Regions from separate parts of the Aequoribacter fuscus genome, predicted to be linked through region 2. Evidence: predicted binding sites of a transcription regulator. Region 2 holds the regulator's gene; the other holds the start of a gene.
The links. Region 2 encodes sigma-54, which starts transcription at its own class of promoters, with help from an activator protein. Its sites were predicted from a motif close to TGGCACANNNNTTGCNNT; they were not measured.
Positions count from the first base shown of each region.

Region 1: a site for sigma-54 is predicted at 5,472-5,489, ahead of EYZ66_RS02660 (phenol hydroxylase subunit). Genes of this name have one in related genera too.

Region 1 is NZ_CP036423.1:574,142-590,273, forward strand. It holds gene EYZ66_RS02625 (catechol 2,3-dioxygenase) at 1-453, opposite strand, end outside; gene EYZ66_RS02630 (2Fe-2S iron-sulfur cluster-binding protein) at 481-765, opposite strand; gene EYZ66_RS02635 (NADH:ubiquinone reductase (Na(+)-transporting) subunit F) at 769-1,830, opposite strand; gene EYZ66_RS02640 (phenol hydroxylase subunit P4) at 1,840-2,202, opposite strand; gene EYZ66_RS02645 (aromatic/alkene/methane monooxygenase hydroxylase/oxygenase subunit alpha) at 2,256-3,761, opposite strand; gene EYZ66_RS02650 (MmoB/DmpM family protein) at 3,777-4,046, opposite strand; gene EYZ66_RS02655 (aromatic/alkene monooxygenase hydroxylase subunit beta) at 4,061-5,050, opposite strand; gene EYZ66_RS02660 (phenol hydroxylase subunit) at 5,082-5,396, opposite strand; gene EYZ66_RS02665 (WD40/YVTN/BNR-like repeat-containing protein) at 6,014-7,057, shown strand; gene EYZ66_RS02670 (efflux RND transporter permease subunit) at 7,060-9,429, shown strand; gene EYZ66_RS02675 (DUF1302 family protein) at 9,511-11,562, shown strand; gene EYZ66_RS02680 (DUF1329 domain-containing protein) at 11,624-12,934, shown strand; gene EYZ66_RS02685 (2-hydroxymuconic semialdehyde dehydrogenase) at 12,989-14,446, shown strand; gene EYZ66_RS02690 (acetaldehyde dehydrogenase (acetylating)) at 14,489-15,394, shown strand; gene dmpG (4-hydroxy-2-oxovalerate aldolase) at 15,394-16,132, shown strand, end outside.
Region 2 is NZ_CP036423.1:2,418,842-2,434,973, forward strand. It holds gene murA (UDP-N-acetylglucosamine 1-carboxyvinyltransferase) at 1-855, opposite strand, end outside; gene EYZ66_RS10850 (BolA family protein) at 883-1,116, opposite strand; gene EYZ66_RS10855 (MlaC/ttg2D family ABC transporter substrate-binding protein) at 1,121-1,834, opposite strand; gene EYZ66_RS10860 (calcium/sodium antiporter) at 1,977-2,954, shown strand; gene EYZ66_RS10865 (KpsF/GutQ family sugar-phosphate isomerase) at 2,964-3,938, shown strand; gene EYZ66_RS10870 (KdsC family phosphatase) at 3,935-4,444, shown strand; gene lptC (LPS export ABC transporter periplasmic protein LptC) at 4,444-4,995, shown strand; gene lptA (lipopolysaccharide transport periplasmic protein LptA) at 4,976-5,476, shown strand; gene lptB (LPS export ABC transporter ATP-binding protein) at 5,476-6,201, shown strand; gene EYZ66_RS10890 (RNA polymerase factor sigma-54) at 6,294-7,769, shown strand; gene hpf (ribosome hibernation-promoting factor, HPF/YfiA family) at 7,824-8,111, shown strand; gene EYZ66_RS10900 (PTS sugar transporter subunit IIA) at 8,119-8,586, shown strand; gene rapZ (RNase adapter RapZ) at 8,583-9,458, shown strand; gene EYZ66_RS10910 (HPr family phosphocarrier protein) at 9,468-9,740, shown strand; gene mgtE (magnesium transporter) at 9,823-11,181, shown strand; gene yjgA (ribosome biogenesis factor YjgA) at 11,171-11,683, shown strand; gene EYZ66_RS10925 (YhdP family phospholipid transporter) at 11,725-15,639, opposite strand; gene EYZ66_RS10930 (Maf family protein) at 15,657-16,132, opposite strand, start outside.

The DNA of each region.
Region 1 (16,132 bases), 1.3 Mb from region 2:
GTCTAGGCGGGTGACCTTCATGCCTTTTAAATCCATAGGCCAGGCTTCCGGGTTGTGATGCCCTGTGGCACGTCCGACGACTTCTTTTTCGGCGAACAATTCGAACATGTGACCTGTGGGTGAATCGAAGCGAACGCGGGCGCCGCAGCCATTGAGTTCGCCTGCAGGAATATCTTTCACATTACACCCAAAATCAATCAGATCTTGTCTAAGGCTTGCGAGAACCTCATTGTTCAGCACTTTAAAGCCCATGAAGTCCATGCCGGCTTCGTCGGCTTCGCGCAGCACGACTGAAAATTTGTCGGCTTCGGTCCAGCCTTTAAGATACACACGACCCTGCGCGTCGCGGTCTGTCTCAAGTAATCCCAAGCGATCGCGGTAGTGTGTCACCGCTTCATCCATATCCAACACACGAATTTGCACGTGTGCGGTTCCAATAACGCCTTTTTGCATAGTAAAACCCCTTTTTTAGAGTGTGTTTTAGTTGTTCCCTACAGCCATTACACGCATGTCACTGCGTGGAAATACTCGACAAGACAGGGCAAAGCCCTCGGCTTGTTCTTCCTTCGTGACGAACTTAATACTCATTTTCTTGGTTTCAAACTCGCCTTCTAGAATCCGTATTTTGCAAAAACCGCAGCCGCCACCCCGGCATCCCACGTTGATTGCCTTTACACTTTGAGATTCCATTCCGTGAAGTAGCGACTTCTCGGGTGGGCACTCAAAGCTTTTATCTTCAGAGCTGATAACGTCAATATGAAACATCGCTTATATTCGCTTAAACAGCGCACTCCGCGTGATTTCAGACGACCCGTCAGCCGCGGTTAAAAATTTCTCCATGTGGATATCATCTTCAAATAAACGGCCTCGCATGAGCGCGGTGATGGCCGCATCGATCATCAGTGGTGGGCCACACAGATAGGCTTTGTGTCCGGCAAATTTACCTTCAAAATGCGACTCTGCCGCTTCATGCACGAACCCTGTAAACCCCTGCCAATTGTCGTCGGCTGCAGGCTCATTAAGCGCGGGTACGTAATGGAAATTGTCGTGTTCTTTCTCTAGGGCCTCAAATTTTTCTCGGTGGTAAAGCTCTGCTACATTGCGTGCACCCTGAAACAGATAAATCTGCTTCGTGCTGCCATGCTCGAGCATATCCAGAATCATCGATTCCGGGCTAGAGAGGCCAGATCCGCCCGCGATAAAGAGGGTGTCTTTGTCGTCTGATGTGCGCACGAAAAATTGACCGTAGGGACCTGATAGATCGACTGAGTCGCCTACTTTCAGCTCGTTGTGTATATAGCTTGTGGCCGCACCGCCCGGTACCAAACGCACGTGCAAGGTCACTTCATCGTCAACGCTCGGTGGGTTCGCAATCGAGAAGGCACGGCTGCCATCGACCTTGGGTAGGGCGATGTTCACATACTGACCAGCCTGGAACTGCATGCTGCGATCCAGCTTGAGTCGAACTTCAACGATGGTGGGCGATAGCGGCTCAATTGCGGCGACTTCGGCTTGATAGTCTTCAACTAAGTATCCCGCGAAATCGGGATCAACATCGATATCCGCTTCGATCACTAAGTCGCTCTCAGGCGTGGCGCAACAGGCCAACAACTTGCCTTCTTCGCGCTCCATGTCCATTAATGCAAATGGCGACGCGTCACCGTGTTCGACGTAGCCATCGAGTAGGGTGCATTTACAGGTGGCACAGGTGCCATGTCCGCATGCAAAGGGCAACCAAACCCCTTGGCGCAACGCTGCGGCGAGGATGGTTTGACCTTCCTCGACTTCGATGACTTCACCGGTGGGTTCGATAGTAACTTGGTACGACATCGGAATTCCTTAAATACCCGCTGCTTCGAAGCTTGAAGTTTCGGCAGTTTTAAAGCGCAGCAGACACTTATGATCAAATCCGTTTTCGGCCAAGCTTTTTTCCATGACCGGCGTGAAGGGTTCGTTATTGAGCGTCCATTCCACGGAATCCCAGTTAATATTCTTGTACTCAGGGTGCTGGCAAAAGTGCGTGCCAATCACGTGCTCGAGCACCGCCGCGAAGGGCATGTTTGGGTCGAGCGGGAAGGCCTTAGCTGAGTAGAAAAATAAATGTTTGTCCCAGTTTATGTATACTAAGATGGCGCCGTGGAATTTGTCCTCGGTGTCTTTTCTGTCGCCGTGGTAGTCGGCGCGAAGAGCTTGAGTAGCCATAGTAACCTCTGTTTATTGTTAGTGGGGCAGAGCAGGCTCTGCCCCGGGTTTAATTAAGCAACGCCTTTCCAGTTCTTCCAGCGTTCTTCGTCGGGCGAACCGACGTAATCCATGTTGGCGTTGCCGACATCCAGCTTGTAGTAGTCCATGACTTTCTCGAGACCACCTGGGCCACCGCAGTTGCCCTGGAAAATCTGGTGTACGGGCAGCCAGGCGTGTACGTACTTTTCAGGCTCATTCTCAAAGATGTGCTGGCACTGATCCGAACAGAAATGGAAGCGTTCGCCTTGATATTTAGTTGAGCGGTACACAATGTCACGTGGGTCGTTTTGCACATCAGTGTAGATCATGGGGATCTGACAGGTCTGGCACAGCTGGGGTAAGCCCTCGTTGTAGTAACGCTCGCCTTTGTCAGCCATTTCTTTCGCCATTTCCCAACGTGGGCGATAGTACTTATCGAAGGTTTCGGGGTACTTGGCGCTCAACCAGTCGAGCTCTTCGTCGCTTGGAATCCAAGTGTGGAACGCGGTTGCCTGACTGTTGGTGTAGAAGGTCCACCAAGCCTGATGGCTCAGGTGCTCTTTCTCGGCTTTGATCAGGTCGGTGTAGTCGGGCATCTTGATGCCGTAACGCTCGAGATCCTTAAACAGAGCGCCACCCGCCTGTTCAAAGTAGAGCTCCCACGCTTCTTTCCATGACATGACTTTCTGCGGCAGCATATAGTCCATCATCATGGCGACCACGGTCAGGATACGGTAGCCGCGCCACAACCACTTGTCGATCCATTTTTGAACGATCGGCACGTTGTCTTCATGTTGCTCGAGTAAGAACTTGATGATTTCTAAGCCAAGCGTCATGTGACGCGCTTCGTCTGACTGCGCAGAGAAGCCGAAGGTTACCGTTGCCATATCGCCGTTGTAGGCCGCGCCGGACATGAAGGGCACGAAGAGTAGGTTGGTCAACACGTACTCAAATGAGAAGCCAACAGCGACCATGAATTCGAAGGGGCCAGCAGAGCGCGCATCGTCAAAGAAGGATTTCACAACCGAGATGTACCAAACGCGATCGTGCATGTGCGAGAACTCATCAAATCCGTCAAAGAATTTGTTGTAGTGGCTCATCGCGTGGATCTGGGTTTGGATGTGACGTAGTTCATCAATCGATTGCATCTGTGCTGCAATTCGCGCGCCGATGCCGCCCATCTGACGACCGGTGAATGCAAAACCGCTGTGCGCTGCGAGCTCGCCGGGGCTTACCGCGGTCAAGAAGATCTTGATGGCGTTTACATAGCGAGCGTCAGATACGTTGAGGTGACCATTGTTTTGCGCGAAAGCATCGTAAATAGCGTAGAGCTTTTTCTCTTTCTCGGCCTGGTATTTCCAGTAGGCGTCCATCGTCAGGCGGAAGGGGTCTTCCCACTTATCCCAATCGGTGATTTTGATGCCTTCAAATTCTTCAAAGGGAAAAGCGTCTTTACGATCTTCGTAAGAGAAATCCCAATCCAAATCGCGTGTTAATAAGCGATATTTGTCTTTCAGATTCAGTTTCTTAGCTGACATAGTCTTATCCTTCTCTTAGTTATTCCAGTGAACCGTGAAGTAGTCGTCATCTTCGTCGATGTGACCGGTCAGAGTGAGCAGATTGACGTGGATGGATTGAACCTCCCAGTCGCAGCCCATCATCTCTTCAACGGTGGCTTTATTGATGGTTAAGGACCCTTCATTTTCGATGCGAATCATGGCCGGTTCAAAGTAAACCGTCGCATCGGGGTTATCTTGCTCAATCGCCTGAACGATATAGCGAGATTCGTCGTTTTCTTGGAATGCTATTAATACCTTTGACATGGCGTACTCTCCTGTTAATCCGCGAGGCCAATCTTCTTGAGGCGACCGGCTAGGGCCGCATAAGCTTCAGCGAGCGCATCTTCAGAAAGCAGGTCTGTAGCCAAAGGCTCGAGCGCCTGTTGCGCGCGGATGCGCCAGGTGCTGATCCAAGACTTGATTTGATCTGCATTTTGTTCGTTCTCGTTGACAACGGTTTTAATGAGAGAGTCAGACCAGCGCTGCGACTCTTTCGATCGTTCCCGCATAAATTCGGTCAGCATCAGAATGTCGCCGGCATCGTGCTCTGTAAGCCAGGCGTCGTACTGCTCGAAGTAGAGATTGTCGAGCAGGGTATCCAGAACGATATTTTGAGCGATAAAGGTTTCAAACCAGTCATCAATCGTCAGCGTGCGCTCACAGTAAGCTCGCAAACCCTGCCAAATTGGATTGTTCATCCACTCAGCTTTGGCTTCGACCAAAGAGTCCCCTGTGTTGCCATCCAATGACAGCCCAATACGCGAGTAGTACTGCGCGTTGCCAAAGCGATCCATCGCCTCAAATAGCGTGGCCTGTGCGACCGCTGTGCAGTAGTTGGCGTAGGCGGTGCAGTACATGTTATTTAGATTCGCTGTGTGTTCGGCGTGCCGCAGCGGGATTAAATACTTGATCAGATTTTCTTTAATGCCTTCTGGAAGCTTGGTCGCGAGATTACGCTTGTCAAAAAAGTTGAAGTTGCTTTCTGCATTTTCTTGCATGCGCGCGCGGTTCTGCACGTAGGTGCCGTAATAGAACTGTCTAGGGTCCTTCAACGCGTACCAGTCTTCCATGGTAATCGCCGTTCTTTTTGGATCATTCAGTTCACGCTCTTGATCCCACAGTGGTTTATAGTGGAAGTTGGTTTGAGCTGCGATGTCGTAGGTCGCTTCTTGGTAACGTGTAGCCGGTTTGTCGCCGAAACGGCGTGCAATATGCCCGAAGGTATTGCGTACCGTATCCATCTTTGCTGTTTTAATTTCGATAGTCATTGGGCTATCCCTCGTCTCTTTATAAGTAGATTTATGATTCGGTTTGATTGCGTTTGGCAAAGGCCTCTTCACCAATGCGCCACTTTTCCATCTCTTGATCGACCATTCGGCATTGCTCTTCGGTCATCATCTGTACGTTTTGTTTGATGCAAAATTCGTCGAAAGCGGCTTTAGGCAACACCAGTTCAACGAACAGGTCGGGTTCACCGATCGCGAAATCGAACTCGACTAGGTTGTTCTCTGTGATTTCTCGCACACGAACAAAACGCGGCAAGGTATCTGCGACGCTACGGCCGTCTGCGGCCTTGGCTCCCTGGATAACTTCGAATCCTTTACTCGTGCTCATAAGTTCGTGCTCTTTGCTTTTCACTTTTATGCTCCGCTTGGCTTGTTGAGCGTTTGGCGGCGGTTGCTTGAAAGGTTTGCAAGCGCTGTGCCAAAACCATTCGTCTTGATCGATTTTAAGAGAAGTATTGTAAAATCAATTACTTATTATTTTTTGTTATTGTCTCCGGGTGGCGTGTTGCTCAATTTTAGATTTAATCATTTGGTAAAAAAAATCAGCTCTTTCCTCGCGGAAGGCGCCGTTTTGAGCATTTACTTAATTGTTTAGTTCGTTCCCGCGGTCTCATCTTTGTGCCCTGTATCCCCATATTTAAAGGCTTGTGGATTATTTGATGCGGCCTGATTGAATAGTCTTACGTTAGTTTGTTGATTCGGTGAGTGCGCTAGGAGTGCCGTTGGAATAGTAGTGGCAGAAAGTTCACCATTTGGTGAAAAAAGCAAGGCATGTGAGTCGCGGTAGGATTCAATCTAAATCTAGAAAAATTAATTTTTTCAATAAAAACAGTGGTTTAAAAAAATAAACCACATGGTGGCACTATTATTGCTTTGTACCTGCTCAAAGCAGACAGTACAAAAACATAACCAGTACTAACAAAAATAACCCAGAGGGGGGGAATTGTGGTTAGATACCTTGAGCGCTCTACAGTCGAGAGCCAGCGTCGCCGTGCGCCTGCTGCGGCCTTCAAACACATTCTGTCGATTGGGGTTGTCGCTTCGATCCTTGCAGGGTGCGAAGCGAACTTAAATATGACGGGGATTGATGCCACGCTTGAGCAGCCAATTCGACGAACAGATCAGTTCTTAGCGCTTGAGAGAACCCCCGGCGGAGGTGTCCTTGCTTTTGCCGATGATGGCGTTGTCGTTCAAGGTCAACTATCGCCGGAAGGTATCACATGGACTCGAACAACGCTCGACGCTGAGCGTGCTCCTACATTTACCGATAGCGCTGCCTGTGCCGATGGTTCAGTCGTTGGTTTGAGTTTTTACAACGAGGTCTGGTGGTTCGCGGATAACGAGTGGCGAGTAACACCTATCGACACCTTTGAGCAGCTTGAGTCGGTTGATTGTCGAGCAGACAACGAAGTTTGGGCTGCGGGTTCTTTTTCAAGTTTTTACCGAACTCAAGATCAGGGGGAAACCTGGGAAGACTTGAGTATTGGTGAAGATGCAACGATTACCAATCTTCAGTTTGTTGACGATGAATTTGGTTACGCCGTAGGCGAGTTTGGGATGGTGTTTCAAACAGCCGATGGCGGTGAGCAGTGGTCTGTAATCGAGCCCGTTGCGGATGAGTTTTACCCTTTGTCTTTACATTTTTCAGATCGTGAACGCGGCTGGGTTGGCGGTGTTCTCGGAATCATCTTTGCTACCGAAGACGGTGGCGCGACTTGGGTACAGCAAGAGTCCGAGGGACACGCCGCAGTGTACGGCTTTATTGATAGCGAGCAGGGTCTCTTTGCCTTTGGTGATCAAGGTAGCCTGCTCAAGCTTGAGGGTCAAACTTGGCGGTCTCAGGCAGCGCCCCCGATTCCTATTCACTACAAGGCCGGTCTGGCTCTCGAGTCGGGTGAGGCGCTTCTAGTGGGCGGTTGGGGTTTAACCATGACCCTGCCGCTGGCCTCGTCAGAAGATAAAAATCCAATCGCCGAGGGGGGTGAGTAAGCATGTCCAAAGTAACGCATTTTTTCCACTCCATCGAGCTGGCGGTCTTTCGTCATCCGCGCACGCTTTTATCAGCGGTGCTGGTGGCGACTTTGTTTTTTGCGGCACAAATCCCTGCCCTCAAAATGTATTCCGATTTCGCTGATCTGTTGCCGCAATCGCACCCCTATATTCAGCTCCACAACGAAATCAAGGACAGCTTTGGTGGTGCCAACGTTATTGTGGTCGGTATCGAAGCCGAAGAGGGCACGGTATTCAGTAATGAAGCCCTGAAGTTAATCCATGAGCTTACACTGGCGGTTGACTCCCTGCCTGGAGTGAACCACGACCTTGTGAGCAGTTTGACTCATCGGACGGTGCGTAAAGTGTGGCTCACAGAAATGGGTAACATTGTCTCTGAGCCCTATTACGAGCCGCTCGACCCTTTACTGTCCGACGAGCAGCTAGCGAGTTTGAAGAAAGAGGTGGTCGCAAACCCTCAGGTTTATGGTCCGCTCGTATCGCCCGATATGAAAATGGCGCTAATCAAAGCCCAGCTGAACGAAGGTCAGCTTGACTACGAAGATACCTTTAATCAGTTGCAAGAACTGCGCGCCAGTTACGAAGGGCAGGGCTTTCAAATTTATGCGACTGGGCAGCCGGTTTTGGTTGGCTGGGCCTATCACTACAAAGATCAGATTTATCAAATTTTGGCCTTTACGGCACTGATCATGGTGTCTTTACTGGTGTGGCATTTTCGCTCGGCTTATGGGGTGCTTGTACCCTTAGCTGGCGTGCTTGTCTCGACCATTTGGGGCTTAGGTATTATCTCTCTGTTCGGGTATAACCTAGATCCCTTGGGTTTGGTGATTCCCTTCTTGATATCGGCTCGAGCCATGTCGCACGGGATTCAAATCGTCGAGCGATATTACGCCGAACTGAGTGAGCGCGATGTGGCCTCAGAGGCCGCACGAGCTACCTTTGAAAGCTTATTCCGCCCGGGCACCTTGGGGGTGGTTTCGGATGCGATCGGTCTTCTGCTTATTGCCGTTGGCTCGATTCCGCTCAACACCAAGCTCGCGCACTACGCCTCGTTGTGGGCGATGTGCATCATTATCACGGTTCTTATCAGCGTGCCGCTCTTGCTTTCGATTCTGCCGAAGCCCAAGCGAACCCAGTTGCATCAGAGTGCTCTGCGTGCCGTGGGAGGTGCGTCTGCATCGATCGTGAGCAGTTCACCCAAAGCGGTTATCGTGGCGCTTGCAATCGCCCTGTGCGTCGGCGGTGTCTTTTCGTCGCACGTGATGATCGGAGAGTCAGAGCCTGGTTCGCCTATTTTGTATCGCGATCACGATTACAACGTGTCGTCTAAGAAGGTGAATGACACCTTCCCGGGATCGGAAGAACTCTACATTGTGGCAGAGACTGTCGACAAAGAGGGTATGAAGCGCCCCGAGGTGCTGGCAGCGCTGGCAGACCTTGAAAAGCACATGTTGCTCGATCCTGAAGTGGGCGGTGCAAAGGGCTTGCCTGACCTCGTTAAGATGGTGAATCGCCTGCTGCACAACAATGATCCCAAGTGGCAGCAGATCCCCAAAGACAATCTGTATGTCGGTGGCTTGCTGTTCGCGTATATGGCCTCGAGCCCCATCCCCGGTGCGACTTTAGAGTTTGTCGATTCCGAGGAGCGCGTGGCGAACTTGGTGTTCTACTATAAAGACCACCAGGGCGAAACCATTCGTCGTGCGATTCATACCGCTAAGCAGTGGATTGCCGAGAACGAGGGCAAAGTTGAAGGGCTGAGTATTCGGCTAGCGGGCGGCACCATTGGTGTGACTGCGGCGATGAACGAAGCCGCTTTCGAAACCAACAAAACAGTCCTGCCGCTGGTGTTCTTGTTCATCTTCTTGTCGGTCATGGTCTTCTACGGATCGCTTCATGCGGGTCTTCTGATGTTCTTGGCCATGTTGTTTGCGACCACGCTGACCTACGCCTACATGGGGATCACCGAGGTGGGTATCAACATCAACACCGTGCCGATTATCGCCGTGGGGGTTGGAGTCGGGATCGATTACTCGATCTATATGATGGACCGCATAAGAGAGCAGCGGCTGAAGATGGGGTCTCTGACGGAGGCTGTTCGCAGCGCTTTGTCGACCACGGGTCTCGCCATCACCTTTACCGCGATGACGCTCATTGCGGGGATTGTCATGTGGATTTTCATGTCGGATTTACGTTTCCAGGCGGACGCAGCCTTGCTGCTGTCGGTCATGGTTATTTTGAACGCCATTGCAGCTTTGCTGCTGATACCTGCCTGGGTGTTGGTGTTCAAACCCAAGTTTGTTGACCAAGTCGAAGTAGACGAGGACGGCATTATTCACCAGAGGGGGTGAAGTTGAAATTCCGGCCAATGTGGCGCGTTCACAGCGGCCGGGTAAATAAGCAATAAAAACCAGGGAAAGAGGAGCAAATATATGCGCTCAAAATCTAAATTCCTCGCGCTTGCCGCTACGGTCGTAGCGACGAGTTTCGGGGCTAACTCCTTGCCGACGATCGCCGATGATACCGAATGGGCGGGTTTTGTTGAGCAGGTGACGCATACGCGTAAAGATATCGGGTTGACCAAGTTTCGAACGGGTGCTCAGCTTGAAGGGCTCAAGTTTGTTGGCGATGTGGGCCCATTCTCTAATGTCAGCGTGGGCGGCACGGTTCGTGTAACCTACGACGGCGTCTACAAGCTAAACGAAGACACCTATGGTGACAAAGCGGGCGGCAAAGCCTTTGTTAACTCACTCGGTCTTGCCAATTTAGGTGCACCGACAACCATCGAGGCAAACAGCCCCGGAATTGGACCTGCAGGCGGTCTTGCGGTGGGTAATTTTGCGGTAATCAACATTTTGGGACCTCGTGTTGAGGAAATCGTGGGCGCGCCTGCCGGTGCCGTTTCCGGTTTGCTTTTGAACAACACCTTTGTTGATAGCTACCCGAACAATCCCAACGAAGGCATGATCACATTGGGTGAGCATCTGCATCCGCATGGTGCCGGCGTCGCTTTTGGCGTACCTGTGAGACCCTGTGATACCGATAGCCGTGGTTGTTTGAACGATTACCTCGATTTCGACGGTAATGAGCTGGCTATGCCAGAGCTTTACAGCGATCGTGCTGATTGGCTGCGCGAGCTTTATGTAGACGCCACGTTGCTGCTAGAGGGCGACGATGAAATTAACTTCCGTCTCGGGCGTCAGCAGGTGATTTGGGGTCGAACCGACCTGTTCCGCGTGCTCGACATCATCAACCCGGTCGATTTCTCGCGACACAATATCTACGACGAGCTCGAAGACATTCGTATTCCCATGTGGATGCTGAAAACGGATTTCCGTTTTGGCCCAACGGGTGCGTTTGATGACCTCAACGCGCAGATTGTGTGGAACTTCGATGAGTTTCGCCCTAATAACCTTGGCCAGTGTGGCTCACCCTACGTGATTTTGGATGCCGGCTGTTTCCTTCGCGGCATGAAAAATCTGTGGGATAACGGCGGAACCGTTGCCAACTTTGCGCCATTTGATCCAGCGGATCCCTCCTTAGGTTTGTTGGCGACGAACTTTGGCCCAGAGGCCATTGGTATTCGCAAAATCCATATGCCTGAGTGGAGTCTGGATAACACACAGCTAGGCCTGAAAGTCGAGGGTGTATACGGAGATTTGGGCTGGTCGGTTAATGCCATGACTTACCGTTCGCAGCTTCCCTCATTGCGAGCGGGTGGTGTTCCGGTCGTTAATGCGTTTACCGGTGGCCCCGCGCAAACTTGGGATCATCTGATTGCGTTCGATGTTTATTTCCCACGCGTCAACATGGTCGGTGGTTCACTTGACTATTACTCACAAGAACTTGACACGGTAATTCGTGTCGAGGCGGCGTACTCGCAGGGTGAGGAGTTCGCTAATACGCTTGAGCCAGAGCTTTACTCAGAAAATGATGTGTTCCGCTTTGTTGTAGGTTTGGATAAGAACGTCTTTATCCGATCGATCAACCCAACGCGAGCCTTCTTGCTGTCGGCTCAGCTATTTGGTCAGCAGATTCAGGATCACGTAACTCAAAAAGCGACGCTGGGCACTGTTGGTATGCCTGATTGGGAGCAGAACTTCATTGCGACATTCCTGATTAAAGGCTGGTGGTTGAGCGACCGTTTGAGTCCAGAGCTCATCATGGCGCACGACTTCAAAGCCGGCGCGACGGTATTTGCTCCGAAAATTGACTGGTTGATCAACGACAACTGGCAATTGATTTTTGGTGCGAACATCAAAACCGGTGGTGGCGACGAGAAGTTCGATGATTGTCGTCTGTGTAACCCATGGGGACCCTTCACTACGTCTATTCCAGGTCTGCCAGAGCACGGCGCCGATGGCCTGATTTCAGGTTCAGCCGGTTTGACTGGGTTTGAGCCTCTGGGTCGTTTCCGTTCAGGCCCCCTCGGCATGGCTGAGAAAGAAGACGAAGTTCAGTTGACTATTCGTTACCGCTTCTAAACAAACGACGCGCAAACGGCTGGGTACAGCGTTTGCGCTACATAAAAATGAGGAATTTATTATGAAATTGACAACGATTCTATCGAGCGCCATCGCCGCAATGGTAGCCGGTTCAGCATTAGCTGCACCGACTCAAGAAGATGTTCAGCGTTCGTTCTATCCATACAAAAATGGCGTACCGAGCTTTAATGGTTTGTCGGAAGGTATGGTCATTAACCAAGGCAACGTAGCGCAGTTCGAAAGCATTCTTGACCCCGTGATGTTTGATCACATCAGCAAGGGATGGACTGAGATGCCCGTTACAGCGACGACCTCGTTTGATTTGCATCCCAACTACGTCAAGGCGACTGCAGATGGTCTGGGTAAAGTCAGCTTGGGCGAGGAAGTAGGGCAAATCAGTGGTTGGGTCGCAGGTCGCCCATTCGTAGAGGAACCGAGCAAAGACGATCCTCGCGCGGGGGAAAAACTCGCCTGGAACTACAAGTACGGCTATAACTGGGGAGACAACGCCGCGATTTACCCTTTCTACTGGAAGTACCGAGACATGGATTCGGGCAATATTGAGCGCACACTCAAGTTCAACTTCCACTTCTTGAACTTTAAAGGTCGTGTCAATCAGGATCCAAAACCCGAATTGATTCCGGGCGATGATAAATATCGTGCTATCTACGTGCAGGTGCTTGAGCCGTTTGATGTTAAAAACACGCAGCTTTTGATCCAGCGCTCGATCGATGATCGCAAAGCGGATAACAGCTACCTGTACCTAGGCTTCCAACGTCGTGTTCGTCGTCTAGCAACAGAACAGGTTACCGACGCCTTCCTTGGCTCGCAGCTCATGATCGAAGACTTTGAAGGCTACAACGGCCGTGTTTCAGACATGAACTGGACTTACTTGGGAACCCAAGATGTTATGTTGCCCTTCTTCAATCACGATGAAGTGGAGCTTGATCCCGAGACGCACCAAGACGATGAAGGTTATCAAGTCGTGGCCATGGGTGACAAAGGTGGATGCTACCCACAGGTGAATTGGCAGCTGCGCAAGGCCTATGTACTTGAGTCTTCTCCCGTAATGGAAGGGCACCCTGTGAGCAAACGCGTTCACTATATCGATGCTCAGACTTTCACGATTCCGCGCACCAATATTTACGATGCCGCAGGTAAGTTGTGGAAGACCTTCATCATCGGTCAGGCGAACCCCGAGCGTCACTTACCTGTGAACAAGGGTTCAGGTGTTTCGATCGACGATGGTGTGACCATGATCAACGTACAGCAAATGAAGTGCACCACGGCTCAGTTTAAAGGGCAGGTGGATAAAGAACTCAATCCTGAGTCGCTCTTCACTGTGCAGAACATGCGTGTGAAAGGCCGCTAGGTCTTCTCTGGGTGCCGAGGCTGGCTCGGCACCCGTCTTTTTATTGGAGTTGTTATGACTGGCCTATATCGCCACTTTATTAACGGGGAATTTGTTGAAAGCGAGGAGCGTTTTCCAAAATACAGTCCCCTGAACAATGCTCATATCGCCGACATATGCGAAGCATCCAAAGCGGATGTCGATGCCGCCGTTAAGGCAGCGAAAGCCGCTATGAAGGGCCCTTGGGGGCGAATGACCGTAGAGCAGCGCGTTGCTAAGCTGTATGCCGTTGCTGATGAAATTACGCGCCGTTTCGATGAGTTTGTGGCCGCTGAGATGCAAGATACTGGGCAGACTAAACACGTAATGGAGCACGTATTCATTCCTAGAGGTGCAGCTAACTTTAAGATTTTTGCGGACGTCATAAAAAACGTGCCGACAGAAACCTTTGAGATGGCGACACCCGATGGACGCGGCGCCATTAACAGCGCAATTCGAATTCCCAAGGGGGTAATTGCTGTAGTTTGCCCCTGGAATGCGCCATTTTTATTAATGACCTGGAAGGTTGGGCCAGCGTTGGCTTGCGGTAACGCAGTGGTTGTAAAGCCCTCTGAGGAAACCCCCGCAACGGCGACGCTGTTGGCTGAGGTGATGCGAGACGTCGGTATTCCCGATGGCGTGTACAACGTAGTACACGGGTTGGGGCCAAACTCGACCGGTGAGTTTTTGACATCACATAAAGACGTGGACGCGATTACTTTTACCGGCGAAACCCAAACCGGTGCCGCGATTATGGCCGCAGCTGCGAAGGGTATTCGCGATGTGTCGTTCGAACTGGGCGGAAAAAATGCCGGCATCGTATTTGCGGATTGTGACTTTGACAAAGCGATCGAAGGCATCACCCGCAGCGCGTTCTTGAACACGGGGCAAGTGTGTTTGGGCACGGAACGAGTCTATGTGGAGCGCCCCATTTTTGATCGTTTTGTGGCTGCGCTTAAAGACAAAGCAGAGGCCTTTGTGCCCGGCAATCCGGCTCTCGATAGTACGACGTATGGCCCACTGATCAGCAAAGAGCATCAGTCGAAGGTGCTGTCTTACTATCAAAAAGCGGCCGATGAGGGCGCCACGATCGTGACCGGTGGTGGCGTACCTGATATGCCAGCAGAGCTTGCAAGCGGTGCGTGGGTTCAACCGACTATCTGGACTGATCTGCCTGAGACCGCATCGGTGGTGCAAGATGAGATCTTTGGGCCCTGCTGTCACATACGCCCCTTCGATACCGAAGAAGAGGTGATCGAACTGGCTAACGCAACCGACTACGGCCTTTCAACCACGATCTGGACTAATGACATCGGGCGAGCACATCGCGTCGCCGGCTCGGTTGAAGTGGGTATTACCTGGGTAAATTCGTGGTTTTTACGAGATTTGCGAACGCCCTTTGGAGGCTCGAAGCGATCCGGTATCGGGCGCGAAGGTGGTGTTCATTCTTTGGAGTTCTACACCGAGCTCCGCAATGTATGTATCAAACTGTAACGTCGGCTAGTCAGCCGAATACGAAGTAAGAGGAGCCTTTTTGTGGCAAATAAAGTGAAATGTGCCCTGATTGGATCGGGGAATATTGGTACCGATTTGATCTACAAGATTCAGCGTAGTGAGTTCTTGGAGCCCGTTTGGATGGTGGGTATTGATCCAGAATCTGAGGGGCTTGCCCGAGCGCGAGATATGGGTCTGAAGACCACGGCGGAAGGTGTTGACGGCCTGCTGCCCCACGTTAAAGCAGATGGAATTCAGATCGCTTTTGACGCAACTTCGGCTTACGTGCACGCCGAAAATTCGCGCAAGTTGAACGAGCTAGGCGTATTCATGGTTGACCTGACACCGGCTGCAATTGGGCCTTTGTGCGTACCTCCGGTGAATTTGAACGAGCTCGAAAACACCATGAACGTGAATATGATTTCGTGTGCGGGCCAGGCGACGATCCCGATCGTGCACGGTGTTAGCCGTGTTCAATCTGTTGAATACGCCGAGATCATTGCCAGTCTCGCTTCGAAGTCGATCGGCCCCGGTACTCGAGCGAATTTGGATGAATTCACTTACACGACTTCAAACGCGGTTTGCAAAGTGGGTGGGGCGCGCAGAGGTAAAGCGCTTTGCATCATCAATCCGGCGGATCCTCCGATGATTATGCGCAATACCATCTACTGTTTAACCGATGATGAGCCAGATCAAGAAGCGATCACGAAGTCCTTGATGGACATGATCGAGCAAGTACAGCGCTATGTGCCTGGGTACAAGCTGGTGAACGGCCCCGTTTTCGAAGGCAATAAAGTGGGTGTGTTTATGGAGGTCGCTGGCCTCGGTGATTATTTACCAACTTATGCCGGTAACTTAGACATCATGACGGCGGCAGCCTGCCGAACGGCAGAAATGTACGCAGAGAAAATTTTGAAAGGTGAGTTTGTGTTAGAGGGGGCCGCCTAATGAGTAATGAAGTAGTGCGTGACGTTATTGTCCACGACATGTGCTTACGCGATGGTATGCACGCTAAGAAAGAACAGATTTCCACCGAGCAAATGCGTACGGTTGCCGCTGCGCTTGATAAGGCGGGTGTGCCAATTATTCAGGTATCGCATGGCGCGGGTTTAGGGGGTAATTCACTGCAGCATGGCTTTGCACCGCACGCGAACGAAGAGTACTGGGATGCTGTGGCGCCCGTGTTGACGCGCGCGAAAATGTCAGTCTTGTTGATACCCGGTTTGGGCACCATGAACGAACTTCGCTCCGCATATGAGCACGGTGTGCGGGCGGTACATGTCGCTACCCATTGCACAGAAGCCGATACTTCGCCACAGCACATCGCCTGTGCTCGAGAGTTGGGTATGGATACAGCGGGCTTTTTGATGATGGCCCACTTGAACACCACCGCGGGCTTGGTCGAAGAAGCCAAAAAGATGGAGTCTTACGGTGCTCAGACCGTTTATGTGACGGATTCCGCCGGTTATATGATTCCTGAAAACGTGGTTGAGATTGTGACCGCGCTTCGCAATGAATTAAAACCAGAAACCGAAATTGGCTTCCACGGCCACAATAACCTAGGTATGGGGACAGTGAACTCAATCGAGGCGGTTCGGGCTGGTGCTACGCGCATTGACGCATCCGTTGCCGGCTTGGGTGCGGGCGCGGGTAACACCCCTCTCGAGGGCTTTGTTGCAGTATGTG
Region 2 (16,132 bases):
ATCCAGCTTGATGACATCACCATCTACCTGGATGTCTGCACCTGCATCGGTGAGTTTTTGCAAAATAACGTCCATAGAATCAGGTTCGGCACCCCGTAGCGTGATCGAGCCTCCGGTTGCCGCTGCAGCCACCAGATAGGTCCCGCTCTCGATGCGGTCGGGCATAACAGAATATTCGCAATGACCCAGCCGCTCGACGCCCTCGATCACCACTCGATCAGAACCATACCCAGTAATTTTTGCTCCCATGGCGTTCAAGAATTTGGCTAAATCGACCACTTCCGGCTCGCGTGCCGCGTTATCCAGCACGGTTCGCCCCTCCGCGAGCGCCGCGGCCATCATTAAATTCTCGGTGCCACCGACGGTCACGGTCTCCATGACAATGTGTGCGCCTTTTAAACGCCCTTGCGTGCGCGCATGAATGTAGCCACCATCAACCTCTATCGTTGCGCCCATCGCCTCAAGACCTTTTAAATGCAGGTCAACGGGGCGACTGCCAATGGCGCAGCCGCCGGGAAAAGACACGTGCGCTTCACCGAAACGTGCCACCAAAGGCCCCAAGACCAAAATCGAGGCGCGCATGGTTTTCACCAAGTCATAATCCGCTTGATAATTCGTAATGGTATTGGCATCCACCTCTACGCCCAAGCGTTCATCGATAATGACTTCAACACCGAGGCAACCCAGCAATTCCAGCATGGTTGTGACATCGTGCAGATGCGGCAAATTGCGCACCACCACGGATTCGCTACACAAGAGCGTTGCCGCGAGAATAGGGAGCGCAGCATTTTTTGCGCCCGAGACCTTGAGCTCACCGTGCAGCGGCTTGCCACCACGGATCAGTAGTTTATCCAATGCATACCCCGCTTCGCTCGCGCACGATCACGCCTCAGCCTCAGCTGGCGTTTTGGCCCGAATATTAACCGCATGAATGGTTCCGGCAGCAATTAAGTCCGCAACTACCGCGTAGACCAACTGTTGACGCTTCACCGCTCGCAAACCTTCAAACTCAGCACCCACCGCATGAATGGTGTAATGGCCACCCTGTTCCGTGACCGTTACATCGCACTCTGGCAGACCCGCCGCCACAATATCTTCTAAAGTCTGAGCATCCACAGAGCTACCCCTCTTTACCCCAGTTGTCGATAACACTTTGAACTACCTGCTCAAAACAGGCTGAGTCGTTGGACTCACACTTCAAAGAGCGCGCGTATTTTTTTGCCGCACTGTCAAATTGCGAGCGATAGATATCACCCAAATTCACGTCTTCGATGATCACGTTCACTAATTGCCAGTTCCCATCTTTGGACTGTCGCATTTTATACTCAACCAGATAAGGCTCATCGTTGGCACGCGTTATCTTTTGATACACCGACTCGATGCTTCCCGACTCCGCGCCTTCAGGTTTGACCACCTCGATCTCAGCCTGGGCAAACGCGATGAGACCTTTTGCGTAGGTCTCGACTAAGTTTTGGCTCATGACTTCGGTAAAGGCCTCAAGCTGGTCGCGCAAAGTAGCTCGTCCCTCATCAGTCAAAGACATGTAATAACGCTTAGAGGCAAAATTCCCCATTACCGCACGCGAAAACCCACGGTAATCAACGACATCGTCCATCACGCCTCGCAAAGCGTCGATGTACGAGGTCAAGCCTTCCTCGGAAGAATCGTCAGCCGTGGCCAATACATCTATCACGCGTTCGGTGGTATTGAAAACAGTGTCGTAGGCACTCATCGACGGCGCCTCACTCTTCGCTTCTTGCGCTTGAGCAGGTACACCTAGGCTTGCGATTAATACGCCCGTGGCGAACAACAAAACACTCATTCGAGCAATCATTTTTACTCCTTTTCCTCCCAAATACACGGTAGGGCTTCGCTTGGTTGATGTTGGCTGTATAATGCGCGCCAACGGTGCGCGAGTATACCCGATGTTGGGTGTGCTGAGGGCATTATAACAGCTACTTACAGGCGATTTCTCTATGCTAGTAAACATTGCCGCCATATTGGTTGGATTCCTAATTCTTATCTGGAGTTCCGATCAATTTGTCGAAGGTGCTGCATCTATCGCGAAAAAGATGGGTGTTTCTCAGATTATTATCGGCATGACCATCGTCTCGATTGGCACCTCTGCACCTGAAATAGTGGTTTCTGTTATCGCAGCGCTCGACGGCGCTGGCAATCTAGCCGTTGGCAACGCACTGGGATCGAACATCGCAAATATTGGCCTCGTCCTTGGCGCAACCTTGCTCGCGGCTCCTCTGGTGCTACGAGACAGCTACTTAAAAAACGAAGTGCCGATTTTGGTGGGCGTCACCTTGCTAGGCGCGCTGTTGCTGAGCGATGGCGTCCTCAACCGTTTGGACGGCGTTATCTTGCTTGCTTGTCTGGTTGCCATTCTCGCTAAAATGATACGTGACGAAAGCCGCGACCAAGTTCTGCGAGAGCAAGCCGAAGAGGAACACATAGCAGAACTCGGTGCCTCCTACGCCTGGCTTCGATTTGTTGGAGGCGCACTGCTATTAATAGCCAGCTCGCGTCTGCTCGTATGGGGCGCGGTCAATGTTGCGCAAACTTTGGGCATATCAGAATTAATTATCGGTCTGACGATTATTGCTATCGGCACTAGCCTACCCGAGTTGGCCGCGTCGATTGTCAGCGCACGTAAGGGACATGCGGAAATTGCCCTGGGCAATGTACTGGGTTCTAACTTATTTAATTTGCTGGCGGTGCTTCCCATACCCGGCTTAATCGCACCGCTTGTGCTAGATAGCAGCGTCCTGAGCCGCGACTACCCAATCATGACAGCGCTGACGCTGTTACTGGGTGTCGCCATGATTCTCGCGTACCGACGGGTCAAGTCACACAGTAGACCCGCCAGTTTAGGCCGCAAATGGGGAGCGTTTTTGCTAATTTGTTGTCTTTGCTACTACACTCTCATTACTTTGACGATAGGTTAAGCGCTCATAATGACTTTAGACCCGACGGCAGCCCTCACGGCCGCCAAGCGAACATTTAAAATGGAAGCCGAGGCGGTTGCCAACCTCGCTCAAAAGCTGGACCAACAATTTCCCAAAGCCTGCGAGCTAATGCTGGCCAGCACTGGCCGAATTATCGTCACAGGCATGGGAAAATCTGGCCACATTGCTCGCAAGATTGCGGCGACCCTAGCAAGCACTGGCACACCCGCGCATTTCGTGCACCCAGGCGAAGCAAGCCACGGGGATATGGGCATGATCACAGCGCAGGACGTTGTCGTTGCTTTGTCCAACAGCGGCACTGCCGTCGAAATACTGACGCTACTCCCCTTACTCAAACGTCTAGGGGTGCCCTTAATCGCTATGACCGGCAACCCAGACTCAGCGCTTGCCCTGGCGTCTGACGCACACCTTGACACGGGTGTAGAAACCGAGGCTTGCCCACTCGATTTGGCACCAACCTCCAGCACCACGACTGCCTTGGTGATGGGCGACGCGCTCGCCATTGCCCTGCTTGAAGCACGGGGCTTCACGGCCGAGGATTTTGCATTTTCACATCCCGGCGGCAAGCTTGGCCGCAAACTTTTGCTCAAAGTCGCAGACGTCATGCGTGAAGGCTATGCGATACCCAGAGTAAACTCCGCCACCAAGCTCATTGATGCGCTCCTAGAAATCAGCCAGAAAGGTTTGGGGATGACCACGGTGATCGATCAAGACGACGTTCTGCTCGGGCTGTTCACCGATGGTGACTTGCGCCGCACCCTCGACAAAGGGCTGGATGTGACATCGACTCCCATACGAGAAGTCATGACCACGGGCGCTAAAACCATTGGTGCCAATCATCTTGCCGCTGAGGCTCTGAACATCATGGAACAGAACAAAATCTCAGCGCTGGTTGTCGCCGAGGGCAACTCCGTGCGAGGCGTCATTCATTTGATGGATTTGCTGCGCGAGGGTATCGCATGACCCCGTTCAAGGACCTACAAGCCTTAGCGCTTGACGTTGATGGCGTGCTAAGCGATGGCCGCTTGTATTACGGCAACAACGGTGAAGAGCTCAAAACCTTTAACATCCGCGATGGCCTGGGCATTAAACTCCTGCAACAAGCGGGCATTACCGTTGCTATTATTACCGGCCGCACCTCCAGTATCGTCGCCCGGCGCGCGCAAGAACTGGGCATTGAGCATATTATTCAAGGCCGCGAAGATAAGCTCTCTGCACTGCGTGAACTCTGCGCACAACTTGACTTAACGATAGAGCACGTTGCTTACATGGGGGATGACTTACCCGACCGTAAAGCAATTATCGCGGCAGGTCTCGGCGCGACCGTGGCCGACGGGTCTGACGATGTAAAGGCCGTCGCTGATTGGTGTAGCACCAAAGCTGGCGGCGCTGGCGCCGTGCGTGATTTAGCCGAGATTTGGCTTAAAACCGTCGGCTTGTGGGACCAACTTGTAGAGCAACAAGCCTAGTGACTCGCAAGCGCATACAAACCATTGTTCTCTGCGTTGCCGCCGCAATAGCTTGGCAATTCTACGACGACATTGACATGCGTGATGCTCCGCCAGAACTCCCACGCGATATGCTGCAAACCTACCTCAAAAATAGCGAGACCGTGCGCTTTGATACCAACGGACAGGCTAAAGACAGTGTCGGAGCGGAGGAAATTCGCTACTTCACGGGGGTCGCGCGAGGAGAACTCACCAACGCTAGCATATCCAGAACATTAACGCTCAGTGAGAGCTGGTCAGCGAGTGCCATGCGAGGCACCGTTTTTGAAGATAATCAAACCGTTGAATTGCAGGGCCAGGTTGTTCTAAACCACGACTCGAACGACATTCAACTGACCACCGATCGGCTTCGACTCGACTTAGTAAAAGACATTGCGTCCACCGACGCAATTGTTACACTGGCTCACCATGGCGCCACAACCCAATCAGAGGGCCTGACTGCTGACCTAAAACAACAGTCCTTCCACTTCACGCACAAGGTGACTTCTGTTTATGCTCCGCTCGAACCGTAACATCCTGGGTCTCCTTCTCATCGTGCTCAGCCCATGGGTTTTAGCGCAATCAGCACAGGATCCGATTCGTATCAGCGCCGACGAAGCGACACGATCTGAGCTCGAGGGCATTACACGCTACTTAGGCAACGTCGTTCTCGTGCAGGGCACCATTACAATTACTGCTAGCTCTCTGGAAATTGATCAAGCGAACCCGGAAGAAATCAAAATCATCGCGACAGGCTCACCCGCGACGTTTGTGCAGCCAATGGTTGGCGCGGAACCTGCCATTGACGCGAAGGCTCAGACAATTCGCTACGAACAGGTCGCGCGCAAGGTCATTCTCGAACAAGATGCTCGCATTCAGCGCGGTGAATCCATTATTCGCGGGCCTCTTATCGAATATTTTATAGACGAAAAGCGCGTCCAAGCGGGTCAAGATGCCAACCAGCCCAAGAGCCGCGTTGAAGTTGTCATTCCGCCCTCAGGTAGTACACCCTGATGGCCCTATTAAGAGCGCAACATCTGGCCAAAGCCTATAAAGGACGAAGCGTCGTCAAGGACGTGTCGCTACAAGTGAACAGCGGCGAAATCGTAGGCCTTTTGGGTCCGAACGGGGCCGGCAAGACAACCTGTTTTTACATGATTGTCGGCATTGTACCTGCCGATGCGGGCGCTATCAGCATCGATGATCACGACCTGACCAAACTCGCGCTACACCAGCGCGCGCAGGTGGGCCTCGGCTACTTACCCCAAGAAGCATCGGTGTTCAGACGCTTGAGCGTGCGGGACAATATTTTGGCAATACTGGAAACACGCAAAGAACTGGGCCATAAAGCCAAAGCATTTTTGTGCGACCAGTTGATCGATGAATTCCGCTTACACGCCGTACAAGATACCCTAGGGCAAGCGCTGTCGGGCGGCGAACGCCGGCGCGTCGAAATCGCGAGGGCCTTAGCGCTGGAGCCAAAATTCATTCTGCTTGACGAGCCTTTTGCGGGTGTCGACCCGATTTCAGTCAACGACATTAAAGACGTCGTGCGCAGTGTAGCCGAGCGGAATATCGGTGTGCTCATCACGGATCATAACGTGCGAGAAACGCTAGATCTTTGCAGTTCAGCGTACATCGTTGGTGAAGGTCACATCATCGCCGAAGGTGGTGCCGACGCCATCTTATCCAACCAACGCGTTCGCGATATCTATCTCGGCGAGCACTTCACTTTATAGCCAGCAATAAATCACAGCAAAAACCGCGCCAACACTTGTCGTTAAGGTGCGCATAAGGCTACACTCCTCTTCTACCTCAGTGGATTTTTGGCATGAAGCAGTCGTTACAGCTAAAACTCGGTCAACAGTTAACCATGACCCCGCAGCTGCAGCAGGCCATCAAGTTATTACAGCTCTCCACCCTCGATTTACAGCTCGAAATTCAACAAGCAATAGAGTCCAATCCACTGCTAGAACTCGAAGAAGAGTTCGCCGACGATGCACAGATACTTGATGCTCGAAGCCGTGAAGGCCCAATGGACAACATTGAAGACGCGGCTGCAGAAACGCCCAGCGGTAAGGAAGATTGGGATCAATCCATTCCCGATGAACTCCCGGTAGACACTCAATGGGATGATCTACTGCCCTCTTCGTCAAGCCCACCACCAGCGACCAATGACGACGACCTAGAGTTCGATTACGCCCAACAAGGTGCGGCTGAGACGACCCTGCAAGAACACCTCTTGTGGCAATTAAACTTAACGCACTGGTCAGACATTGATCGCATGATTGCGGTCACCATTATTGACTACACGGACGATAACGGACGCTTGACGGCCGACCTGGAAGAAATTTACGAGGTCGTTGCCGAAGAAGGTGATATCGACTTCGACGAGGTCGTTGCCGTATTGCACGGTTTACAGCAGTTTGAGCCCACCGGGGTTTTTGCGAGAGACCTCCAGGAATGCCTGCAATTACAGCTTCGACAACTGCCCGCTGACACTCCGAATCGCGATACCGCGAATCTACTCCTGACCCGTTACATGGCCCAGTTCGGCGCCGGCGATTTCAAGCAAATCATGCGCCGAGCTCGCCTAACAGAAGATGACTTAAAAGCGGCGATCGGTCTGATACAAACGCTCGACCCCAACCCTGGCCACACCTATCATTCGGCATCGACTGAGTACGCAATACCCGACGTATTCGTGAGTAAAAAGCAGGACCGATGGGTGGTTGAGCTCAATCCCGATATTGCACCAAAGCTGCGTATTAATGACACCTATGCCAGCATGATTCAGCGCGCAGACAACAGTGACCAAAACAACTACCTGCGCGACAATTTGCAAGAAGCCCGTTGGTTTTTAAAGAGCCTGCTCAGTCGCAATGAAACTCTGATGAAAGTGGCAACGAAAATTGTCGAACACCAGCGAGGCTTTCTAGAGGAAGGCGAAATTGCAATGCGCCCGCTCATCTTGAGCGAAATCGCAGAGCAGGTAGAAATGCACGAATCGACAATTTCACGCGCAACCACCAACAAGTACATGCACACACCGCGAGGCGTGTTCGAGCTGAAGTACTTTTTCTCTAGCCACGTACGCAACGACGATGGCAGCGAGCATTCTTCGACCGCGATCCAAGCAATCATAAAGCGCTTGGTCTCCGAGGAAAGTCCCAGAAAGCCCCTGAGCGACTCAAAAATCGTGACATTGCTAGCATCAGAAGGCATCACTGTTGCTCGAAGAACCGTCGCCAAATACAGAGATATTTTGCACATCCCACCGTCAAACGAGCGCAAACGCCTTGTTTGAGGTAGTATGAAATCGAGGACTCGTTCCTCTTGCTATTTGAATAAGGAGTAGTTTATGCAATTGACTGTAAGCGGACATCACGTTGACGTTACCGATGCTTTGCGCAACTATGTCGCCAATAAGTTTGAGCGCCTAGAACGCCACAGTGATCACATCACCAAGGTCGACGTCACCCTGATTGTTGAAAAAGCGGCACAAAAAGCCGAGGCCTCAATTCACGTAGCGGGTGCTGATTTGTTCGCCGCCTCTGAGGCGGAAGATATGTATGCTGCTATCGATTTATTGGCCGACAAGCTCGATCGTCAAGTCATCAAGCACAAGCAGAAAGCCAGGGGGCACTGATCAGCCAATGTCTGGCATACTCACCCATTTACTATCCACTCATCGACTGGACACCCATCTTGAGGTGTCCAGCAAAAAACGCTTGTTTGAAGAAATCGCTGAGCGAATTCAGCACGATTACCCCGAGATTACCGCGCGATCAACGTTCAATCGCCTACTCGCCCGCGAAAAACTCGGTAGTACCGGATTAGGACAGGGCATCGCTATTCCTCATGCGCGCCTAGAGGGTGCACCTGAAATCATTGGTGTATTCTTCACCCTAAGCCAAGGCATCGAGTTCGATGCACCCGATGATCAGAATGTCGACTTAGTCTTCGCCTTGTTAGTCCCCGAGAATGAGGAACAAGAGCACTTGACTACGCTGGCAACCCTGGCTGGGCTGTTCCAAAACCCCAATTTCTGCCGTGATATTAGAGCGGCTCGTACGGCCGAGGCACTGCTCAAAGCCCTGAAAACGTGGGAAGCAAACACGTGAACAACTGCCCTTTAGTGATTATTAGCGGTCGCTCAGGCTCGGGTAAAAGTACCGCCCTACATCTGCTTGAAGACGAGGGGTTTTACTGTATAGATAACTTGCCTTTAGGGCTGTTGGAGCAGCTTCTACAGGAAATCGAAAGCGATCACTTTGCTCACTTCAAAGGTGTCGCGGTATGCATTGACTCGCGCAACGCCTGGACGAATGTGGGGGATCTTAGCAACATTTTAGCCGCCATCCCCGAGCGCACTCAGGGCAGTATTTTATATTTAGATGCCCTCGACCCTATACTAATTACGCGCTATAGCGAGACCCGACGCCGCCATCCGCTCACCAATCAGCGCACCACCTTATCAGACGCCATTGCGCAAGAGCGTGAACTGCTAGAACCCGTGCTCGAGGCTGCGTCTATTGTGGTGGATACCAGCGAAATGACCATTTACGAATTGCGTGACACCATTCGTCAACGACTTTTAGGGGCAAAAAAAGGCGAGTTGTCCATACTGTTCCAATCGTTTGGGTTTAAAAAAGGCATCCCCTCAGACGCCGATTTGGTCTTTGACGTCCGAATGCTGCCCAATCCGCACTGGATTAAAGAACTACGACTTCTTAACGGTACCGACCAAGGAGTTGTCGATTTTTTAAGCCAGCAGGAATCAACACAACGTTTATTCGATGACATTCGTTCCTTCGTCGAGCGCTGGCTACCGTCGTATAGTGAGAGCAATCGGAGCTATGTCACGGTGGCTATCGGATGCACCGGCGGCCAACACCGTTCGGTGTTCATGGCGCAGCAACTCTTCCAACACTTCAGCGCCAGCCTGTCGAATATTCACGTACGTCACCGCGAATTACTATCGCGCGAGGAATAAGGCCTAGCGATGATCGAAGCACAAATTGAAATCATTAACAAATTGGGCTTACACGCACGAGCGGCAGCGAAGTTCATTGCGTGTACGGGACAATTCGGTTCGGCCTGTCGAGTAGGCAAAGACCCCAAGAGCTTGGTGGATGGCAAAAGCATCATGGCTGTTATGATGCTCGCCGCTGCGAAAGGCACCGTTTTACATGTCTGCATCGAAGGGAAAGATGAAGCAGAGGCGTGGGAAGCCCTCAAAACACTCATTAACAAACGCTTTGATGAAGGCGAATAATTCCGCTGCTCGCTCAATAATTTCCTCAGTGAGGTTTTGCTAAATCTGGTATCCTAGTCCGCAGTAGATAGGAAGCCCGCACATGAGCTCAAAACTCACCTCCATTGCCCACGATAAGCTCGAGTCGTTACTGAACTCGCGCGACAGTGCGCGCATTGCCGACGTGAGTAGCATGCTCAATGACATGCCCCCGGCAGATGTCGCCCACCTGATCGAATCGTCGACACCGAAACTTCGACACATTCTGTGGCAACTCGTCGACACCGAGATTGAAGGTGAAGTCATCGGCGAACTGAGCGAGGAACTGCAGAGTTTATTCCTCGCCGAGATGGATGCCGCCGAGGTTGCGGTAATGACCGAGGGGATGGCGGACGACGACATCGCCGATATTCTGCAGCAATTACCGGGCGCCGTCACGCAAGAAGTGTTGGCGTCAATGGACCAGCAGGATCGAGCGCGTATCGAGCGGGTCTTGACCTATTCAGAGGATACAGCGGGTGGTTTGATGACCACCGATGCCATTACCATTCGGGCGCGCGTCACAATGGATGTGGTCCTGCGTTACCTTCGGCGCCATTCCGAAATCCCGTCCATGACCGACAGTCTGATCGTGGTGAACAGCCAAGATCAATACATCGGTTTGCTGCCTTTGCGCACCCTATTGGTCTCTGATCCCTCGGCATCGGTGCGCGAAATGATGATTACCGACATCGATCCTATCCCCGCCAACATGCCCGATACTGAAGTGGCTCGCTTATTCGAGCGCAACGACTGGGTATCGGCGCCGGTGGTCGATGAAAACCGCAAACTCCTAGGACGCATCACGATCGACGACGTCGTCGACGTGATCCGTGAAGATGCTGACCATTCGTTTATGTCAATGGCGGGTCTGGACGAAGAACAAGACACCTTCGCACCGATTCTTCGCACCACTCCGCGACGTGCTTTGTGGCTAGGCATTAATTTATTAACGGCCTTTGTCGCCGCGAGTGTGATTAATTTATTTCAAGAAACCATCGAAAAGGTCGTCGCGTTAGCGGTGCTTATGCCCATCGTAGCCTCCATGGGTGGCATCGCCGGCACTCAAACCCTAACGGTTTTGGTTCGTGGTATCGCGGTGGGGCAGATTTCTCGTAGCAACCAAGGCTGGCTGATCAATCGAGAATTAGCTGTCGGCATGATTAATGGTTTTCTCTGGGCCGCAGTCGTTGGCGTCGCAGCTTCTTTGTGGTTCAACGACTGGACTTTGTCCCTAGTCATCGCCATCGCATTAATCATTAACCTAATCACGGCCGCGCTGACGGGGGCAACACTGCCTTTATTTTTAAACCGCATTGGTATCGATCCTGCGCTCGCCGGCGGCGTTATTCTGACGACCGTTACTGACGTTGTGGGTTTTTTGTCATTTCTAGGATTAGCGACACTATTTTATGCAAGATGAAGAGTGGGATGACTGGGATGACCTGCCCCCCAGTAAAAGCGCGGTGAAACGACAACTGGCCGAGCTTACGGACCTCGCAAGAGTGCTGGTTGAACTGCCACAAAAACGTCTTGATCAAATTCCCATCGAAGACGAAACCTTGCAAGAGGGTATTGAGCTCGCGCGGAGAATTACCGCGAATAGCGGTCGTAAACGACAGATTCAATTCTTGGGCAAGCGCTTAAGAAGCCTCGATACTACCGCAATTATGGCAGCGCTAAATCGTGAACACGAAACCGATAAAGAAGCTGCTCACAAACATCACATGGCTGAGCGTTGGCGAGACGACATTATGGCTGATGGCATGAATGCGATTAACGCATTTGTCGGCGAATTCCAACACGCCGAACGCAGTCAGCTTCGCGGCTTGTGGCAACAAGCGCAAAAAGAACGAAGCAAAGGGGCGCCACCGGCGTCCTATCGAAAATTGTATAAAGCTATTTTCTCAGCACTCGACGCATAAAACTCCCTGTAGCGTCCACCCGAGAGTCCTAGCGGGACACCTTAATTCGGCGACACGCCTTGCTCTGATACAGACGCTTCAGTCTGGTCAGGGCTCGGCTGATCACCTGCGGCCCCGGGCCCTCCCAAAACATCGGGCTCATCTAAAACATCTTGCTCCGTTTGAGTCTGATCAGTTTCTTCCGAGCCACCCTGCTCAGCGCCCGCTTTTGGCTTAGGTAGTTTGGTATCGAATAACTTATCGAAGGCGAGTTCAGGTTCTTGCCACGTACCCTTCACCGAATAAACAGCGCTCGAAAATTTATCGACCTGCTTCTCAAAAATTTTGCTAATGACATACACACCAGCCGCAGCGGGAAGCCCTCCGGTCAGTGCCGCTAACCACGGCAGATTGCTGGCCACGGGCAAGGTCGCAATCAAACGACCATCCAAACTTTCATCCAGTAAGTTAGCCTGCCCGGAAAACTGAAAACGACTGGCGCTACTCTCCATGTTCATCTTATCGATATTAATCAAACCCAGGTCGGCACTGGCATCGATCGCAAGCTGATTAAACGGCACGCCCGATTCAAACAGCTGAGTCAAACTCAAACGACTCACAATATCAGCAAAATTCAATATCGTGATCACCTTCAGAGCGCCCTGAGCACCCGCTGACGCTTTCAAGAATTTGCCGTCTTTGAGGCGAATTTTGAGCTGCCCGTCGGTACCAGCAAAACCGAACTGCTCTGGACCACCTGGCCACTCTAAATCGAAATCAGCTCGGCCTGACTGGGTCTTTAGCACGCTTTCATAACCGAACGCCTCAAACACCTCACCTAAATTATCAACCAAGACACCACCCGACACGCGCGAATTCATCACGCCTTGCTTGGGCCACATCAAGGTAATCGGCTGTTCAGGATCGGCCCGGAGTTTACGCCACTCGCCGTTCATCACCATTAGCGTGTAGTCCTCGTCACTCTGAGACAAGCGCAGTTCACCTCGTCCTAAAACCTGGTCACCCTCACGGACTTGGTCAAAACTGACGTGCAGCTCGGGCAAGTCAGACCAGCCTTGGCTCGACTCTGCCTGATCCACCCAGAGCTCAGCGAACGCCTGCAAATCAACATCGATTAGGTGTAGGCGCCAGTGATCATCTTGCGTCTTGCTACTCAACTCTCCGCTCAACCACTGGGTTTGCCAGCCAATAAACCAGTCCGACGCTTGTCGCTCCGCCATTAATACCACGGAATCGAGTTCGCGCTGCATAAAGTGCAATCGCTCTACCCGCAGATCCTGGACAAGGTAATGCGCCTGCGATGCCTCGTTAGACTCGGGTAAAACGGACCGCCAAGCGTCAAGATCAAGCCGAGGCAAAGCGCCGGTAAGACTTGATAAACCGGCCTCCAGCGGGAGCGGCGATCGACCAAGACCGACAGCAAACCCAGTTTGATCAGTCGCAAACTGAGCATCAAGGGTCATCGCTTGTCCTAGTAGCAGCGCACCGCGCAATGCTGGGTCGCGAAGATCCAGATCAAACCGCATCGCCAAGCTTGCAGCGGCTGGCTTTGCCAAAGGCTCGGGTAGATCTATCTGCAGCCCCTTTAAATCACTCGTCAACTGTAACGCGGCTTGCTCAGGGGCCAACACCAAAATGCCATCAACCGTGCTCTCGCCGTGCAAGTGACCTTGAATACCAAGATTCATAAACGCTTCCAACGAGGGGCCGTGCAGCGCGCTGGAGAACTCAATATGCGTTGTTTGGACCTCACCCACCTGTGTGGCAATACGCGCTTGTAAAGACTGCCCCCAAACATTACCCGTTAAGGTTTCGGCAGAAAATCCGTCTTCGGTGCTGTAAGCGAGATCACCGTGTATATTGCGAAGCGTCAGACCGGGCGCCGGAGTCAGGCCTACATCATGTAAGTTCAAACTGAGACTCACCTCGGGACGAACCACACCGACCAAAGGAGTATCGATGGTTAACCGGCCAGCTATCTCGCCTTGAACGTCCCAGCTGCCACTCGTCTGCGGGACATAAATCGCCAGCGGTGACTCTCGCAGATCGGCTAGAGCAGCACCCAGTTGTCCCCGGATCGAGCCATCAATACTCAAGTGTGGTTGCCGCTCGAGATCAAGCCACACCTCTGCACCTACTGAGCTCGCCCTGACACCGGGCAAGCCTCCTTGCTCTAACCAAAGGCCGGTCTGCTCATCATCCATAATCAGCACAGCCGAGTCGATAGTCAGCGCCGGCCAATCGGGTAAAAATTTTAATTCCATGGCTTGGAGACGGCCTATCAAGCCGATGCTGCGAGCATCTCGCTCTTCTTTCAGGAGCGAGCCGCGATAGAAAAAACCCAGATCACGAGCGGCCGCGTCTCCAATCGCGGTATCTAGCCAGCGTTGCAAATTCTCTGGAATGGTAGCGGGAATAACGGTGTTGCGAGCGGCGGCATTACCCTCACTTACGCCCAGATAAAGCTCCATTTCGGGTGCAACGACCCCCTGTTGAAACGGCAGTTTCAGCGCCAGCTTACCGTGCGTATCGCCCACCGCCGCCAAGCCATGAATATTATCCGCCCGAAGGTGCAAAACGGCAGCATCCCAAGAGGCGTATAGCTCAGCGGTCGCATTCGCTATTTCTAAGGGCTTGGCGTAAACGGTAGGCAACGCTAACTCGAGCACAGGGGTGTTGAGTTGAAACATCGCTTTATTATCTCGTAACCACACGTCACCGGTAATACCGGCACCACCCGCTCGTTTATCGGAGGCTTCAATACTCACACCGTCTAATTTGAGATGCGCGCGCAGGTTGTTTTGACCTTGACGCCACAGCATTCGGGGTTGTAGGACGCGTCCTTGCGGCTCGAGCTCTTCCAAGGTCTTAGCCAGAGTGCTGTCTTTAGCCACCTCGCGTAACAGACGACTCAGCTGCTGCACATCCAGAGTCTCGCTGTTTAACAGTAGTGCACCGTCTCGCCAGTGCGCTCTCATGTTCGGCAAAACTAAAGGCTCAGACTGAGTCTCTAGCTTCAGATTAAACAAGCGCGCAGCCGCATGCTTAAAATCGGTATCGACCCTGAGCTCACCTGAGAGCTGAGCATCAGCGCTTGGGTTGCGTAAATTGAGCCCAGAAAAGGACCAATGCCCACCCAAGCGCCAATCGTTCGCTTGTGCCTGCAAATACGCCGTAAGAGCAAACCCAGCGCTTTGCTGTGCCGCTATGGGCGCACTGCCTGACAAGATTTCCAGAGGCTCCTGGCTCATCGCCAGCGAGGCAAAGCCACTACCGTTAAATTCCTCTGGTCGCAGTGGGTTACCGAGCCCTTGGGCGAGCACCTGAATATCGGTTCCGGTACTGTCGCCGATAGTTATCTTGAGCTGGCGCTCACTGCCATCTCGCCAGTAATCGAAGTCCAAGAGAGCCTCGTAGTATTTATTCTCTCGGTTGACCCCTATACGCGCGGCACTTATATCAAGGCGCCGAGTCTTATCCATCAGCACTTCCAGAACCCGGGTCAAAAACTGTAAGGACTGTGCGGACCGTGGCGCATTGTTCGCCGCCTCGCTGTTGAGACCGACTTGGTATTCCACCTGCAGTCCCTTGATCGCCAAACTCGACACACTCGGCATCCAAAGCCGCAGAGACGCTACAATATCGACGCTGAGTTCTGCTGCTTCAAATTCAACACGAGTCCCAGAGATGGCGCCAGAATCACCGTAAAGAATCACCTCATTTAATACAAGCGTCGGAGCAAACGACTCCCATCGCAGTGCAATTCGCTCAGCTTCGAGTCGGCCAGGGATAGCGTGATTGATGCGATCAATGATGGGTTCGCGATACCGGTCAACATGGTGAGACAACAAACGGCCAAAACTGACATACACCGCGAGCAGTACAATGCTGAAAACAATAATCCGCCACAGCAAACTGCTCAAGCGATCATAAAAATGCGGTGTATTGGAAGACATGGGCTGAATTCTACACCCTAATCGACACTCCGGGATAATGACAAATTCACTCCCGAGGCAACCAAAAGTTCGCTTAAGATCTGCAGGGGCAGACCGATGACGTTGCTCACTGAGCCCTCGATCGATTCCACCAGTACATCGCCAACACCCTGCAAGGCATAAGCCCCGGCTTTATCACTCGGTTCACCCGTGGCGATGTATGCCTTGATCAAATCGTCACTCACACAGGCAAAGCGCACGCTCGTGCTCACAACCTTGAGGGCTCGGCGCGTCGACGTATAGACGGCCAACCCGGTTAGCACCCGGTGTTCTCGCCCCCTCAAACTCGAAAGCATCGCAAAAGCCTCCTGCTCTGACTCGGGCTTTTGCAACATGAGGTCATCAACCACCACGGTAGTATCAGCGGCGATAATACAACTCCCAGCGCACACCTCCTGTACCTTTGTTGCCTTTTCATGAGCCAAGCGCTGAACGTATTGCTCAGCAGATTCGT